DNA from 3 places in the Endobacterium panacihumi genome. Region 1 is predicted to be linked to each of the others. Evidence: predicted binding sites of a transcription regulator. Region 1 holds the regulator's gene; each other region holds the start of a gene.
What was found. The regulator PhoB, encoded in region 1, activates phosphate uptake and scavenging genes when phosphate is short. The targets are predictions, from matches to a motif close to TGTCATNNANCTGTCAT.
Positions count from the first base shown of each region.

Region 2: ACRQ1B_RS04960 (BtaA family protein) is a predicted target of PhoB. The motif match lies at 2,441-2,457, and genes of this name have one in related genera.
Region 3: ugpB (sn-glycerol-3-phosphate ABC transporter substrate-binding protein UgpB) is a predicted target of PhoB. The motif match lies at 1,812-1,828, and genes of this name have one in related genera.

Region 1 covers NZ_JBOZRA010000001.1:1,981,156-1,985,918, reverse strand. The annotation lists gene pstA (phosphate ABC transporter permease PstA) at 1-65, shown strand, start outside; gene pstB (phosphate ABC transporter ATP-binding protein PstB) at 79-894, shown strand; gene phoU (phosphate signaling complex protein PhoU) at 947-1,660, shown strand; gene phoB (phosphate regulon transcriptional regulator PhoB) at 1,685-2,368, shown strand; gene ACRQ1B_RS09890 (PACE efflux transporter) at 2,430-2,870, opposite strand; gene ACRQ1B_RS09885 (GcrA family cell cycle regulator) at 3,089-3,634, opposite strand; gene ACRQ1B_RS09880 (hypothetical protein) at 3,766-4,017, opposite strand; gene ACRQ1B_RS09875 (aspartate aminotransferase family protein) at 4,053-4,763, shown strand, end outside.
Region 2 covers NZ_JBOZRA010000001.1:1,000,022-1,004,784, forward strand. The annotation lists gene ACRQ1B_RS04950 (glycoside hydrolase family 25 protein) at 1-326, opposite strand, end outside; gene ACRQ1B_RS04955 (class I SAM-dependent methyltransferase) at 461-1,132, opposite strand; gene ACRQ1B_RS04960 (BtaA family protein) at 1,147-2,394, opposite strand; gene ACRQ1B_RS04965 (serine hydrolase domain-containing protein) at 2,540-3,886, shown strand; gene ACRQ1B_RS04970 (transglycosylase SLT domain-containing protein) at 4,047-4,763, opposite strand, start outside.
Region 3 covers NZ_JBOZRA010000001.1:2,142,092-2,146,854, reverse strand. The annotation lists gene dnaN (DNA polymerase III subunit beta) at 1-226, opposite strand, end outside; gene rsmI (16S rRNA (cytidine(1402)-2'-O)-methyltransferase) at 505-1,410, shown strand; gene ACRQ1B_RS10695 (YraN family protein) at 1,385-1,765, shown strand; gene ugpB (sn-glycerol-3-phosphate ABC transporter substrate-binding protein UgpB) at 1,892-3,208, shown strand; gene ugpA (sn-glycerol-3-phosphate ABC transporter permease UgpA) at 3,308-4,192, shown strand; gene ugpE (sn-glycerol-3-phosphate ABC transporter permease UgpE) at 4,205-4,763, shown strand, end outside.

The DNA.
Region 1 (4,763 bases):
TGTTCCTCATTGTCATGAACGTCGGGGCGATCCTGTTGCGCCGTCGCTTCGAACGGCGCTGGTAGAAGGAGCTCTGTTATGAACATGATGTCTGAAGCAGCAGTGGAAAAGGCGCTAGACAAGAAGATGAATGACATGTCCTACAAGATGATCGGCAACGACGTATCCGTCTATTACGGCGAGAAGCGTGCCCTGTTCGACGTCAACCTCAACGTTCGCGAAAACACGGTCACGGCGCTCATCGGCCCGTCGGGTTGCGGCAAGTCGACCTTCCTGCGCACGCTGAACCGCATGAACGACACGATCGAAGGCTGCCGCGTGACTGGCAAGATCACGCTCGACAGCGATGATATCTACGACAAGGAAATCGACGTCGTGGAACTGCGCGCCCGCGTCGGCATGGTGTTCCAGAAGCCGAACCCGTTCCCGAAGTCGATCTACGAAAACATCGCCTACGGCCCGCGCATCCATGGTCTGGCCCGCAACAAGGCCGATCTCGATCAGATCGTCGAGGCCTCGCTTCAGCGCGCTGGCCTGTGGACGGAAGTCAAGGATCGCCTGCATGAAGGCGGCACGGGCTTGTCCGGTGGTCAGCAGCAGCGTCTGTGCATTGCCCGCGCGGTTGCCGTTTCGCCGGAAGTCATCCTGATGGACGAGCCCTGTTCGGCGCTTGACCCGATCGCAACCGCAAAGGTCGAGGAACTCATCCACGAGCTGCGCGCCAATTACACGATCGTCATCGTCACGCACTCCATGCAGCAGGCGGCCCGCGTGTCGCAGCGCACGGCCATGTTCCACCTCGGCCAGCTGGTCGAGGAAAACGACACCGACAAGATGTTCACCAATCCCGATGACCAGCGCACGCAGGATTACATCATGGGCCGTTTCGGCTGATCCGGGCTCTTTGCCCGCATCGCCCTGACTGCAGACATCAAGGATCAGAAAAATGGTTTCGACCCATATTCTTTCGGCCTACGACGAAGAACTGAAATATTTGAACCGCCGCATTTCCGAAATGGGCGGCCTCGCCGAGCAGATGTGCGGCGACGCGGTTCGCGCGCTCGTCAATTCGGATACGGCGCTGGCCCAGAAGATCATTTCGGATGACGTCATCCTCGATCACGCCGAGCGCGAAATCCAGGACAAGGCGATTGTCACCATCGCCAAGCGCCAGCCGGTTGCCGCCGACCTTCGCGAAATCATCGGCACGCTGCGCATCGCCGCCGACCTCGAGCGCGTCGGTGACCTTGGCAAGAACACCGCCAAGCGCGTTATCGCCGTGCAGGGCACAGGCGTGCCGCGCAAACTGGCCCGTGGCCTGGAGCATCTCTCCGAACTGGCGCTGGTGCAGCTCAAGGACGTTCTCGACGTGTTTGCCAGCCGCTCGGCTGAAAAGGCGGAAATCATCCGCCAGCGCGACGAGGAAATCGACGCGATGTACACGTCGCTGTTCCGCGAACTGCTGACCTACATGATGGAAGATCCGCGCAACATCACCTCGTGCACGCATCTTCTGTTCTGCGCCAAGAACATCGAGCGTATCGGCGACCACGCCACCAACATCGCCGAGACCATCTATTACATCAAGACCGGTGCCCAGCTCGAAGGCGAGCGTCCCAAGGACGATACGGCAAACACGGTTGGTGCGCTCGTCGACTGACGGGCGAAACGGAGCAGATAAGACATGCTACCCAAGATCGCGGTCGTTGAAGACGAAGAAGCACTGAGCGTGCTTCTTCGCTACAATCTCGAAGCCGAAGGATATGAGGTCGAAACCGTTTTGCGCGGTGACGAGGCCGAAATCCGACTTCAGGAACGCGTTCCTGACCTTCTCATCCTCGACTGGATGCTGCCGGGCGTGTCCGGCATCGAACTGTGCCGGCGGCTGCGCATGCGACCGGAGACCGAGCGTCTGCCGATCATCATGCTGACGGCGCGCGGCGAGGAAAGCGAACGTGTTCGCGGTCTGGCGACCGGCGCGGACGATTATGTCGTCAAGCCGTTTTCCACGCCGGAACTGATGGCCCGAGTCAAGGCGATGTTGCGCCGCGCCAAGCCGGAAGTTCTCTCCAGCGTGCTGAAATGCGGTGACATCGAACTGGATCGTGAGACCCATCGCGTTCACCGCAAGACCCGCGAAGTGCGTCTCGGCCCGACCGAGTTCCGCCTTCTGGAATTCCTGATGGTATCACCGGGTCGCGTTTTCTCGCGCTCGCAACTGCTGGATGGCGTCTGGGGCCATGATATCTATGTGGATGAGCGTACCGTCGACGTGCATGTCGGCCGTCTGCGCAAGGCTCTGAATTTTTCCAACATGCAGGATGTCATCCGCACCGTTCGTGGCGCGGGTTATTCGATGGAAGCCTGATCCGCTTCATCTGTGTTGAAATTGAAAAGGCCCGGATGTGTCATCGCATCCGGGCCTTTTGTCATTCTGCAGGTGCTTGCGCCTCGCGCCATTCCGGCAGGGGAAAGATCCGGTCATAGGCCATGTTGAAGACGAAGGCGTAGACCAGGTAGAAGGTCGCAAACGAGATATCCATCACCAGTGCCTGCCAGAGCGTGACGCCCAGATACCAGGCGATGAAGGGCAGGAGCACGATCAGCAGACCAAGCTCGAACAGCACCGTATGGGCAATACGCAGCGGCATCGTCTTCAGCGTGCTGCCGCGAAACTTCTGCATCAGGTGGTCGAAGCCGAGATTGTAGACGTAGTTCCATGCCGTTGCGACGGTGGCGGAAACGATGCCCACGACGCCGACATGTTCGACCGGAAGATGGAACACGAAGGATGCGAGCGGCGTGAAAAGCGCAAGCCCGATGACTTCAAAGCTGATGGCATGGCGAATACGGTCGCGCACTGTGCGCATGGTCAACCCCTTGGGTTTGCCGGGCCGTCCCGGTGTTTTATGCCCAATACGGGGGAGGTCGTCCTCGCGAACTCTAAATAGGTTTTCGAGCTGCCATAGGCAAGCCTTCAGGTGGCAAGGCTGCTATGCACTTAGGCAAATGCCGCATCTGAAGGCATGAAAAAAAGCGGGCCAGAAGCCCGCTTTTCAATCTCGTCCTCGTGTGTGTCGCGGCCTGATCAGGCGCGGGCAGCAGCCTTGTTGCGGCGCTCGTTGACCGGCTGGTAGGCCATGCGGCCGTGGTATTTGCAGTAAGGCGAATTGTCCGGGGATTCTGCGCCGCAGAAGTGGAAATCGTCCTTGAGGGGGTCGCCCATCGGCCACTTGCAGGTACGCTCGGTCAGTTCCGTCAGCGCCAGCTTGCGGTTGATCGGAACGACGATGTTGCCGGCCGGCTTGTAGACAGCGACTTCCTGCGTCTCGTCCATGTCCATCTCTTCGCGCACCATGGTGGCGCCGACCGGGCGCTGAACGGTACGGGTCTGAGGACGGGCCGCAAAATTGCTCTGCGGACGCGGCGCCGAAGACGCCACGCGCTTGGCCGGACGCGGTGCGGTGCTCGTGCTGCCGCCGGCTTTCGCGCGGCCGGGCAGGTTCAGGCGATGGACTTTGCCAATCACCGCGTTACGGCTTACGCCTCCAAGTTGCGCCGCGATCTGGCTGGCGCTCAGGCCTTCGGCCCATAATTTCGTCAGGCGCTCGACGCGCTCGTCAGTCCAGTTCATGCTATCTCTCCGCCGTGAGGTGCTGAACGTGGCTTGAATCGGTCACCGTTCCGGCGAATGAATCCGCCAGAAAATACTACATCTATACTTTTGGTGACTAAGTCCGCCGCATGCAGCCTAGTAATTGACGATTAACCTAGTGTGGGGCTGACTCCGTGGCAAGAGTCGGGCGAATCACTGCGAATCGATTTCCGTGTTTTCCCCAACTTGCTGGTCAAGCGAGTCATATATGTCACAGCTTGAAGGCGAGTAACGGTCGCGCGCAATAAAGCTCTTTTCAAGGCATTGAAAGCTGTTTTGTTGACAGCACACAGCGAAATGCCGATAGTGCCCGCGCCGCCTGTCCAGGCGGCATTTTTAATTTCGGCGACATGGGTCGCCATCTGGTTTTCACCAGTTTCAAGGAGTGAATGTCGCCATGGCTGAAGCCGCGCTTTTCGACACGTTTGCTAGGGCTCCGCTGCGCTTCGAGCGCGGCGAAGGCGTTTGGCTTGTGACGGAACGCGGCGAGCGATATCTCGATTTTGGCGCCGGCGTCGCAGTCACCTCCTGCGGCCATTCCAACCCGCATCTGGTCGAGGCTTTGAAGTCGCAGGCTGAGAAGGTCTGGCACCTCTCCAACCTTTACGAAATCCCGGAGCAGGAGCGGCTAGCCCGCCGGCTGACGGAAGCGACGTTCGCCGACAAGGTGTTCTTCACCAATTCGGGTGCGGAAGCGCTGGAATGCGCGATCAAGACGGCGCGCCGTTATCACTTCTCCAAGGGCAACCCGGAAAAATTCCATATCATCACCTTCGAAGGTGCCTTCCATGGCCGCACGATCGCAACGATCGCTGCCGGTGGCCAGGAAAAGTACATGGAAGGTTTTGGCCCCAAGGCGCAAGGGTTCGATCAGGTCCCGTTTGGTGATCTCGAAGCCCTCAATGCCGCCATCACCGAAAACACCGGCGCCCTGCTGATCGAGCCGATCCAGGGCGAGGGCGGCGTGCGCCCCGTGCCGAAGGAATTCATGCGCGAACTGCGCCGCATCTGTGATGAGAAGGGCCTGCTCCTGATCCTCGACGAGGTTCAGACCGGCGTCGGCCGTACCGGCAAATTTTTCGCGCATGAATGGCTGGGCGTTACCCCG
Region 2 (4,763 bases), 980 kb from region 1:
GAATGCGGAATGCCGGCTGCGGCCGCACCACGCCAGTGGGTTGTGAAGGCGGAATCGATGCGGTCCTTGCCTTCGGTACCCTTGATGAACACGAAGGCGACGCCGGATTTTTTCACTTCCTGCCAGTCAATGTCCGTGCCGTTCCATTTCGACAGGTCGATGCCGTGCACCGCGTGCGTGCCGGGATGATTGCGGCCAAAGTCCTGCGGGTCATTGTCCTTGAAACGCGTACCCTTGATCGACGGCGCGTCGAGAAGGTCTGCAGTCGAGGTGCAGCCTGTGGCCAGCATTGCGGTCAGGGCCAGGGCGAGAAGGGCTCGGTACATGAAAGGTCCGGTCTTGAGGCTGCGCTGTTTCGACCGCCCATGCTCGCTGGTATGGCCGAATCCCGTTTAGCATATAGACCGCGAAATTGGAGCAGGGCTGGCGCGCCCGGCGATGACAATTGTGTCAGGCTGTTTCAGGCGCGCTTGCGGATGATCGCGTGCCAGGCGTAACCGCCGCCGATTTCCTCAAACATCATGTCGGCATTGGCGTCGGCCAGCCGCTTTTCCAGCGCCTCATGCAGGCTGGCGCGGGGCGTCACATGAAAGCGGATCAGCCAAGCCTGCAGCGCGGCGCGGAACCATGCGGGCAGGCGTTCCTGCTGGCCGAAGTCAACGATATGCAGAGAACCGCCCGGCTTTACGGCTTTCAGTGCCGCGTCGATCGCACCTTCCCAGTCGGGGATCATCGACAGGGCATAGGAAATCAGGATGCGGTCAAAGCCGTCTGTGCCAAAGTCATGCGCGCTGAACGTGGTTGCATCTGCCACTTTCAGCACCGGTTGCTCGGCCTTGTTGCGAAAATTACGGCGGGCGCTTTCCAGCATCTCGGCTGAAATATCCAGCCCGTAGAGCTTTGCGCCCTTGTGGTGCTTGTGGGCGAGCAGAAGGTTGCGGCCGGTGCCGCAGCCGACTTCCAGCAGCGTCTCACCGTCCGCCATGCCAAGGCTTGCGATCGCCTTGTCACGGCCAAAGAGGTAATATTTGCGGGTCAGGTCGTAAATGTGCCGCTGGTAGCGATACATGCCATCCATGCGGGCCGCGTGTTCGCTGTCGCCACCGTTGAGGTTTTCGCTTGCCGCCGCCATCCGTCCGGCCTCGCTCAGGCGTTCTTGGTGTAGATGTGGAAACCGCCATAGATGGCGGAGCGGTCCTGAACGTTCAGCGCCTCCGAGCGGTCCTTGCTGTAGGTCCACTGGTTGGCGATAGCCTGTGAGAGGCGACCGTCGATGACGCTCTTTTCGGCGGCGGTGCGGAAGATCACGCGGGCGCCGGGGGCGGCGGTGCGTGTGATCTCGGTCCACAGGTCGTTCAACTGTTCGTCGTTCATCCAGTCCTGTGCATCGAGCAGGATGTAACGATCGACGGAAGCGGCCGGCTTCTGGTTCAGAAGCTCGGTGAAGCTGGCGTGATGGACGGACACGCGCTCGGCATTGTCGCGGATCGCGGCGTAATGTTCCTCGCGCAGATAGGTCGGCAGCGAACCTTCATGCGGCTGCGGATACCGACGGGCAAACGCCTGCCAGGCAAAATAGTTATCACGCAGCGGGAAATGGCAGGCGAGCTTTTCAAGGCGCTGACGCAGAACCGGCGCGATCGAGCCGTCATCGGCAAGGCTTGCCAGTTCGTCATATTGCTGCGGCGGAATGCCGAGGCCGAAGAGCGAGCTCTTGCGGCTGGTGAGGAATTTGATGAACGGCTTGTCGAACAGCGGCGCGATGCGGTCATCGAAAAACTGGCGCTGCTCGCGCAGCGATTTGGCTTCCGCCATTTTTGTCAGATCGACGCCGTGCAGGCGGGCGAGCAGGTGGCCGACGCCGATGAAGCGGCCGAGCAGGCCAGTGCGATAGATATTGCGCTTGAACACATCGATGCGACGGCGGCCACTAATGTTGCGTTTCTGCCAGTAGGCGCGGGTCGTCTCGTCCAGATGCGGTGCGATGAAAGTGTCGAAGGCGGAAATGTTGGCATCGACATTGTGCTGGCCGAGCAGGCGCACGACATCGGAATGGGCGGGCAGGTGGCGGAAGGCGGTCAGCTTCAGGCGGTTGAGCGCCACGTGGTGCGGATTGAGGTCAACGACGTCGATTTTTGCCGGGCTGCGACTGAGATAGGCGAGCATGTTGCAGCCGCCGGACGCGATCGTGACGACGTGATGACCCTCGCCAAGCTCCATCGCGGCCATATCGACATCCGGGTCCTCCCAGATCTGCGGATAGACAAGACCGGAGAACAGCAGGCCGAACATGCGCTCGGAAAAACCCTTGGCTGAGAATGCCTTATGCTGGAGCAGGGCAGTTTTTAGTTTTTCATTCTTGAGATAACCGGCTTCTGAGGCAAAATCAGTCATGGTCGTTCCTGCTCTTCATGAGTTGAAACGGCTCTAGACCCGGCCTGCTACAGTTTGATGACGCGGGATGTGACGAACGTGACGGTCACGGCTCTTTCCATCGCCGGCGTTTCCTGATTGCATGCGGCCGCAATCGGAGCCCGCCATGCGCATCGTCAAGATCGTCCTTGTTACTGTCGTTACATTGTTCATCGCCGCCCTGATCTGGCTCGTCACCATGCCGCCGGAGCTTTTGCGGGTGGGCAGCGGTTATGCCGCCAAGATCGTGTGTTCCAACGTTTTTCTGGCAGGCCGCGATGCGCAGGACGTGCTGGCCGTCGATGTTCAGGCGCCGGGCCATCCGTTGCTGCGGCTGATGCAGGTGAGCGTCGATGAGCAGGCGGCAAAGGTGGATGCGGCGATCTTCGGATTCATCGCGCCTTCGGTCGCCATTTATCGTGATAATGTCGGCTGCGCCGTGACGCAGGATTTGGCTGCCAAGGGTGAACGAAACCAAAGCCCGCCAATCGTCGGCCCCGAATCAGGCCCGGCCGACGTTCTGTTTCCCGATGGCACGAAGATCGAGACGGATCAGCGCATCACCTCGCTTTTGGCAAACGAAGCCTTCACCGGTCCAGGCATGCGCGCCGTCATCGTGGCGCAGAACGGGCGTATTCTCGGTGAACGTTATGGCGATGGATTTTCGGACAAGACGCCACTGATCGGCTGGTCGATGGCGAAAACGATCAATGCGGCGCTGATTGCCAAACTGGTGGGGGAGGGCAAGCTTTCCTATTCTGATCGCAACCTGTTTCCGCAATGGGAAAATGACGAGCGCGGCGAGATCACGCTGGCGCAACTGCTCGCCATGGAAAGCGGCCTCGGTTTCAACGAGAATTACGGCACGGTGGCGGATGTCACGCGCATGCTGTTCCTCGAACAGGACATGGCGGAATTTGCCATCGACACGCCGCTTGAGGCTTCGCCCGGCACAAAATTTTCCTATTCTTCCGGCACATCGGTTCTTCTGTCGAAACTCTGGATGGACCGGATCGGCGACAAGGCGACGGCGATGGCTTATCCGGGACGGGCGCTGTTTGCGCCGCTCGGCATGCAAAGCGCGGTGTTCGAGACCGATGCGAGCGGCACCTATGCCGGCAGTTCCTACATTTATGCGACCGCGCGAGACTGGACGCGGTTCGGCATGCTTTTGGCGGCCGATGGCATGTGGAAGGGCGAACGCCTGCTGCCGGAAGGCACGGTTGCGATGATGGGCAAGGCCTCGCCGAAATCCGATGGCCGCTATTCACAGATGCAGACCTGGCTGAAGCTTTACGGCCGCGATGCCGAAGGATTGCCGGCGGATATGTTCATGCTGAGCGGCCATGACGGGCAGACGGTGGCGGTGGTACCGTCGATGGGGCTGGTGGTGCTGCGCATGGGACTGACGCCGTCAGGTGGCGGCTATAACGTACTTGAGCTGATTGCGGCGGCAGCGAAGGTGGTGCGGTAACAAGGATAATCGGGCCGCCACAGGTGGGCAGCGTTTAGATCGTCACCCTGCCCGATTGTCATCCTCGGGCTTAACCCGAGGATCCACACCCAAGCCCTCCGGTGGATGCGCCATGGGTCCTCGGGTTAAGCCCGAGGATGACCAAAGAGAGGGCTTTCCCTCACTGCAGGACGTGCAGCATGTTCTTGCGCTTGGCGTCGTAATAATAGCCGCGGGCGTAGAGCTTGATGGCGTCGTCATTCTTGTTGCCGGCCACCAGCCAGGCGCCGCGAAGGTATTTGATCGCGTATTTCAGGTTGGTTTCGGCGTCGAGCAGGCCGCTGGCCGGGCCATCGTAACCCATCGACTTGGCAGTCGAATATTTGATCTGCATGAGACCCCAATAGCCGTTCTTGTGATAGGCTTTGGGATCATATTTGCTTTCGCGATGCACGACGCGATGCACCAGAGATTCCGGCACGCCGTAAAGGCCGGCATAACGGGTGATCAGCTTGTTGAGCTGCGGATTGCTGGCATCGGCGGTTTCCGGGATCGGAGCGCCCGGGGCGGGCGGAAAAAAGCCCGCATTCACCATGCCGGAAACGGCGTTATCCGGGCCGGCATAGGCCAGCATCATGTTCGGTGCTGTCGGTTTCGGCATCGGCACGACCGACTGTACGGCGACCATTTCGGCTGTGATCGGCAGTTCGGCCGTGGTCACCGTTGCCTCATTGGCGACCGGGCCAGCGGAAAGCTGCGGCTGTACGATACGGCCGGATTTGGTCGAAAGCGTATGCTGTGCAGGTGCGGCAGAGGCGAGAACGGTGCTCGTTGCCGGCGGCGAACCTGCGACCGGAGCAGCGCTTGCAATGGCCTGCGCCGCGTTGGTGGCGTCGGC
Region 3 (4,763 bases), 160 kb from region 1:
CATAAAGCAGATGCGCCGGAACGGTGGTGGCGCCTGCCTGCTCGACCATGGCCGGAACGCCCTCGGTAATTTCCAGATCGAGGTCGGTTGCCTTCAGTTCGAGGTTCGCGCCGGACGCGCGCATCAGAACGTTCGACAGGATCGGGATCGTGTTCCGGCGCTCGACCACGCGGTGAACGTGGTTCAGCGATTTCAGAAGGTTGGATCGCTCAAGAGTAATACGCATGGACGCTATCGCTTTCGACCGTGCCGGACCGGAGACCGGGCCGTATGTTATTGTCGTCCGCCCAGGAGGGGATGGATGTGGACGGGCAAAATGGCAGAGTTTTGTTCGCAAGCGCAAGAGGGAGACTGTCTGCGGCTGCACCATTTCGGCGTTGCATCCGATGATGCGCACAGAAAAGCGGAGCTTGCTGCGGCTTGCCGAAGCCCAACGTGTCGATCATAAAGGCGAAAAGACGGAATGAAAGTGAGAACGCAGTGACCGAAGAGACAAAGACGGCAATGCGCGGTTATCGGGTCGCGAACACATTCGTGCCCGCCCGCCCGCTGGAACCTGCGCTCTATCTGGTCGCAACCCCAATCGGCAATCTCGGGGATATCACGCTTCGCGCCCTCGAAACGCTGTCCGGCGCCGATGTTCTTGCCTGCGAGGATACCCGCGTCACCCGCGTGCTGCTCGACCGTTTCGGCATCGTCAACAAGCCTTACGCCTATCACGAGCACAATGCCGATGAGGTCGGGCCAAAGCTGCTGGCGGCACTTGAAGGCGGCAAGTCGGTGGCGCTGGTCTCCGATGCCGGCACGCCACTTGTCTCCGATCCCGGTTACCGTCTCGGTCAGCTGGCCATCACCGCCGGTTTCCGCGTTGTGCCCATTCCGGGTGCTTCGGCGCCGCTTGCCGCACTGGTCGGTTCCGGCCAGCCGTCCGATGCCTTTCTGTTTGCCGGTTTCTTGCCGGTGAAAGAAAAGGGCCGCCGCGACCGTCTCGCGGAATTGTCGAAAATCCCGTCGACGTTGATCTTTTTCGAAAGCCCGCACCGTATTGCCGCGACGCTTTCCTCGGCCGCGGATGTGCTGGGCCGGGAACGCGAAGCCTGCGTCTGCCGTGAATTGACCAAGACATTCGAAGAGTTCCGGCGCGGCACGCTCGGTGAACTGGCTGACCATTATAATGGCGACGACATCACGGTGAAGGGCGAGATCGTGCTTGTCGTCGGTCCGCCGGATTATGATGACGTGCCGGGCGCGGTCGAGGTAGATGTGCTTTTGCGCGAACTCGCGGCCACGATGCAGACATCGAAGGCGGCAGCCGAGGCGGCGCGTCTGACCGGTCTGTCGAAGAAGGATCTTTATCAGCGCCTCATTGCCCTGAAGGGAGAGGATGAGCCCGGCCAGCCAGAAAGCTGATCGGCGGCAAAAACGCCGTCGTGCTGAACGCCGGGGCCATTGGTCCGAATACCTGGCGGCAGCCTTTCTGTTGCTGAAAGGCTACCGCATCCTCGCCATGCGCTACAAGACCAAGGGTGGCGAGATCGATCTCATCGTCCGCAAGCGTGATCTGGTTGTATTTGTGGAGGTCAAGGCGCGGCGGGAAGAAGGTCTGGCCATCGATGCCGTCGGGTATGAAACACAAAGACGTATCCGTTCCGCCTCCGATCAGTGGTTGTCACGCAGGCGTGATGCTCATCTTCTAAGCCTCCGATATGATGTCGTCGCCGTCCTTCCGCGACGTTTTCCCAAACATTTTCAAGAGGTATTCTGAAACAATTGCAATGCTGTGCATGACGGTTAAGTCGCTGTAATCATTCCGTCATGAGTCTGTTATGTAGTTGTCACATAAGGCCACTATCCCTCCCTCACCATTAACTGGCGGAGAGGGGTCTTTCCCATGATGAAGAAGCTTGTTCTGGCTGCAGCCGCAGTCGCATTGTCTGCAACCACGTCGCTTGCCGCGACCGAAGTCACCTGGTGGCACGCCATGGGCGGCGAGCTTGGCAAGAAGCTCGAGGAAGTTGCCCAGAAGTTCAACGAAAGCCAGTCGGAATACAAGGTCGTTCCGGTTTACAAGGGCACCTATCCGGAAACCCTGACGGCCGCCATCGCTGCATTCCGCGCCAAGCAGCAGCCGGCCATCGTTCAGGTTTTCGAAGTCGGCACCGGCACGATGATGGCTGCCAAGGGCGCCGTTTATCCGGTCTACAAGCTGATGGCTGACCAGGGCGAAGCTTTCGACACCAAGTCCTTCCTTGCACCGGTCACCGGCTATTATTCGGATACCGAAGGCAATATCCTGTCTCTGCCTTTCAACTCCTCCACGCCGATCATGTATTACAACAAGGACGTCTTCAAAAAGGCTGGCCTTGACCCGGAAGTTGCCCCGAAGACCTGGGCTGAAGTTGCTGACTTCTCCAAGAAGATCGTCACTTCGGGCGCTGCCAAGTGCGGCTTCACCTCTGCCTGGATCACCTGGGTTCAGACCGAAAACCTCTCGGCCATCCATGACAAGCCGTTCGGCTCGCTCGAGAACGGTTTTGGCGGTTTCGACACCAAGTTCGAATTTAACGGCGACCTTCAGGTCAAGCATTGGGCCAACCTGAAGAAGTGGCAGGACGAGGGCCTCTTCAAGTACGGCGGTCCGGTCGGCGGCGATCAGGCGGCCACCATGTTCTACAGCCAGGAATGCGCCATCACGATGAACTCGTCGGCCGGCCGCGCTGGCGTCATCAACAATGCCAAGAACTTTACCCCGGGCTTTGCTCCGCTGCCTTATTATGACGATGAAACCAAGGAGCCGAAAAACTCCATCATCGGCGGCGCAACGCTGTGGGTCCTGAACGGCAAGGACGATGCGACCTACAAGGGCGTCGCAAAATTCTTCTCCTACCTGTCGAAGCCGGAAGTCCAGGCTGACTGGCACCAGTTCACCGGTTACCTGCCGATCACCAACGCTGCCTACGAGCTTGGTCAGAGCCAAGGCTATTACGAAAAGAACCCGGGCGCCGACGTCTCGATCAAGCAGATCATGCGCGGCACGCCGACCCCGAACTCCAAGGGTGTTCGCTTCGGCAACTTTGCTCAGGTTCGCACCGTCGTGGACGAAGAGTTCCAGGCGCTGCTGGCCGGCAAGAAGGACGCCAAGCAGGCTCTCGACAGCGCCGTCGAACGTGGCGACGCCATCCTGCGCGAGTTCCAGGCTGCCAACTGATCATTGGCTTTGAAATGAGGGAGGGGACCGGCGCTCGCCGGTCCTTTCCTTGTTTGCAGGGTACCGCAACCAGGCGGTGCAGCAACGGCGGACGGACACATGGATACCAAACGCACGACATTCCAGAACAAATGGCTGCCTTACGTGCTTCTCGCACCGCAGCTGTTCATCACTCTGGTCTTTTTCATCTGGCCGGCCGGTCAGGCGGTAAAATCTTCCTTCGAGCGTGAGGATCCGTTCGGTTTTTCCACGGTCTTCGTCGGCATGCAGCATTATGCGCGGCTGATGCAGGATCCGAACTATCTCGACAGCTTTTTGCGCACCGCAGTCTTCGCGGTGGCGGTTACTGTCATCTCGATGTTGCTCGGCCTGCTCTTTGCCGTCGCCGTCGATCGGCTGATGCGCTCGGCGCGCGTCTACACGACGTTGCTGGTCTGGCCCTATGCGGTTGCCCCGGTCGTTGCCGGCGTGTTGTGGTTCTTCCTGTTCAACTCGTCCACCGGCATCCTGCCCTATTACCTGTCCTTCTTCGGCATCAGGTGGGATCACAATCTCAACGGCACGCATGCGATGATCCTGATCATCATCGCTGCCGCCTGGAAGCAGATTTCCTACAATTTCCTGTTCTTCCTGGCCGGCCTGCAATCGGTGCCGCATACGCTGATGGAAGCCGCCGCCATCGATGGTTCCGGCCCGGTCAAGCGCTTCTTCGACATCTCGCTGCCGCTTCTGTCGCCGACGACGTTCTTCCTCTTCATCGTCAACGTCAATTACACGATGTTCGATACGTTCTCGATCGTCGATGCGACCACCGGTGGCGGCCCGGCGCAGTCCACCAATATCCTTGTCTACAAGGTCTATCAGGACGGTTATCTCGGCCTCAACCTCGGTTCGTCCTCGGCCCAGTCGGTGCTTCTGATGCTGATCGTCATCGTGCTCACCTTCGTCCAGTTCCGCTTCGTCGAGCGGCGTGTGCAGTATTGAGGAGCCGGTAACATGGTCGAAAATCGCCCCTTTCTGACATTCCTCACCCACGCGTTTCTGCTTTGCGGTTTCGTGGTCGTGGCTTTCCCCGTCTATGTCGCCATCATTGCCTCCACGCATGATGCGCAGACGTTGATGTCAACCACCATGCCGCTGCTGCCGGGCTCGCATTTTCTCGAAAACTACCGGCAGATCTTCACCAGCGCTTCAGCAGCGCATGGTCTGCCATCCTATCCGCTGATGGCCATGAATTCGATGATCATGGCCGTCGCCATCACCGTCGGCAAAATCATCATATCGATCCTGTCCGCCTTTGCGATCGTCTATTTCCGCTTTCGCTTTCGCCTGCTTGCCTTCTGGATCATCTTCATCACGCTGATGTTGCCGGTCGAGGTGCGCATCATGCCCACCTACAAGATTGTCGCCGATCTCGGCATGCTGAACTCATGGGCGGGACTTATCGTACCTTTGGTCGCATCTGCGACCGCCACCTTCCTCTTCCGCCAGTTTTTCATGACCGTGCCGGAAGAGATGATGGAGGCAGCCCGTGTCGATGGCGCCGGTCCGATGA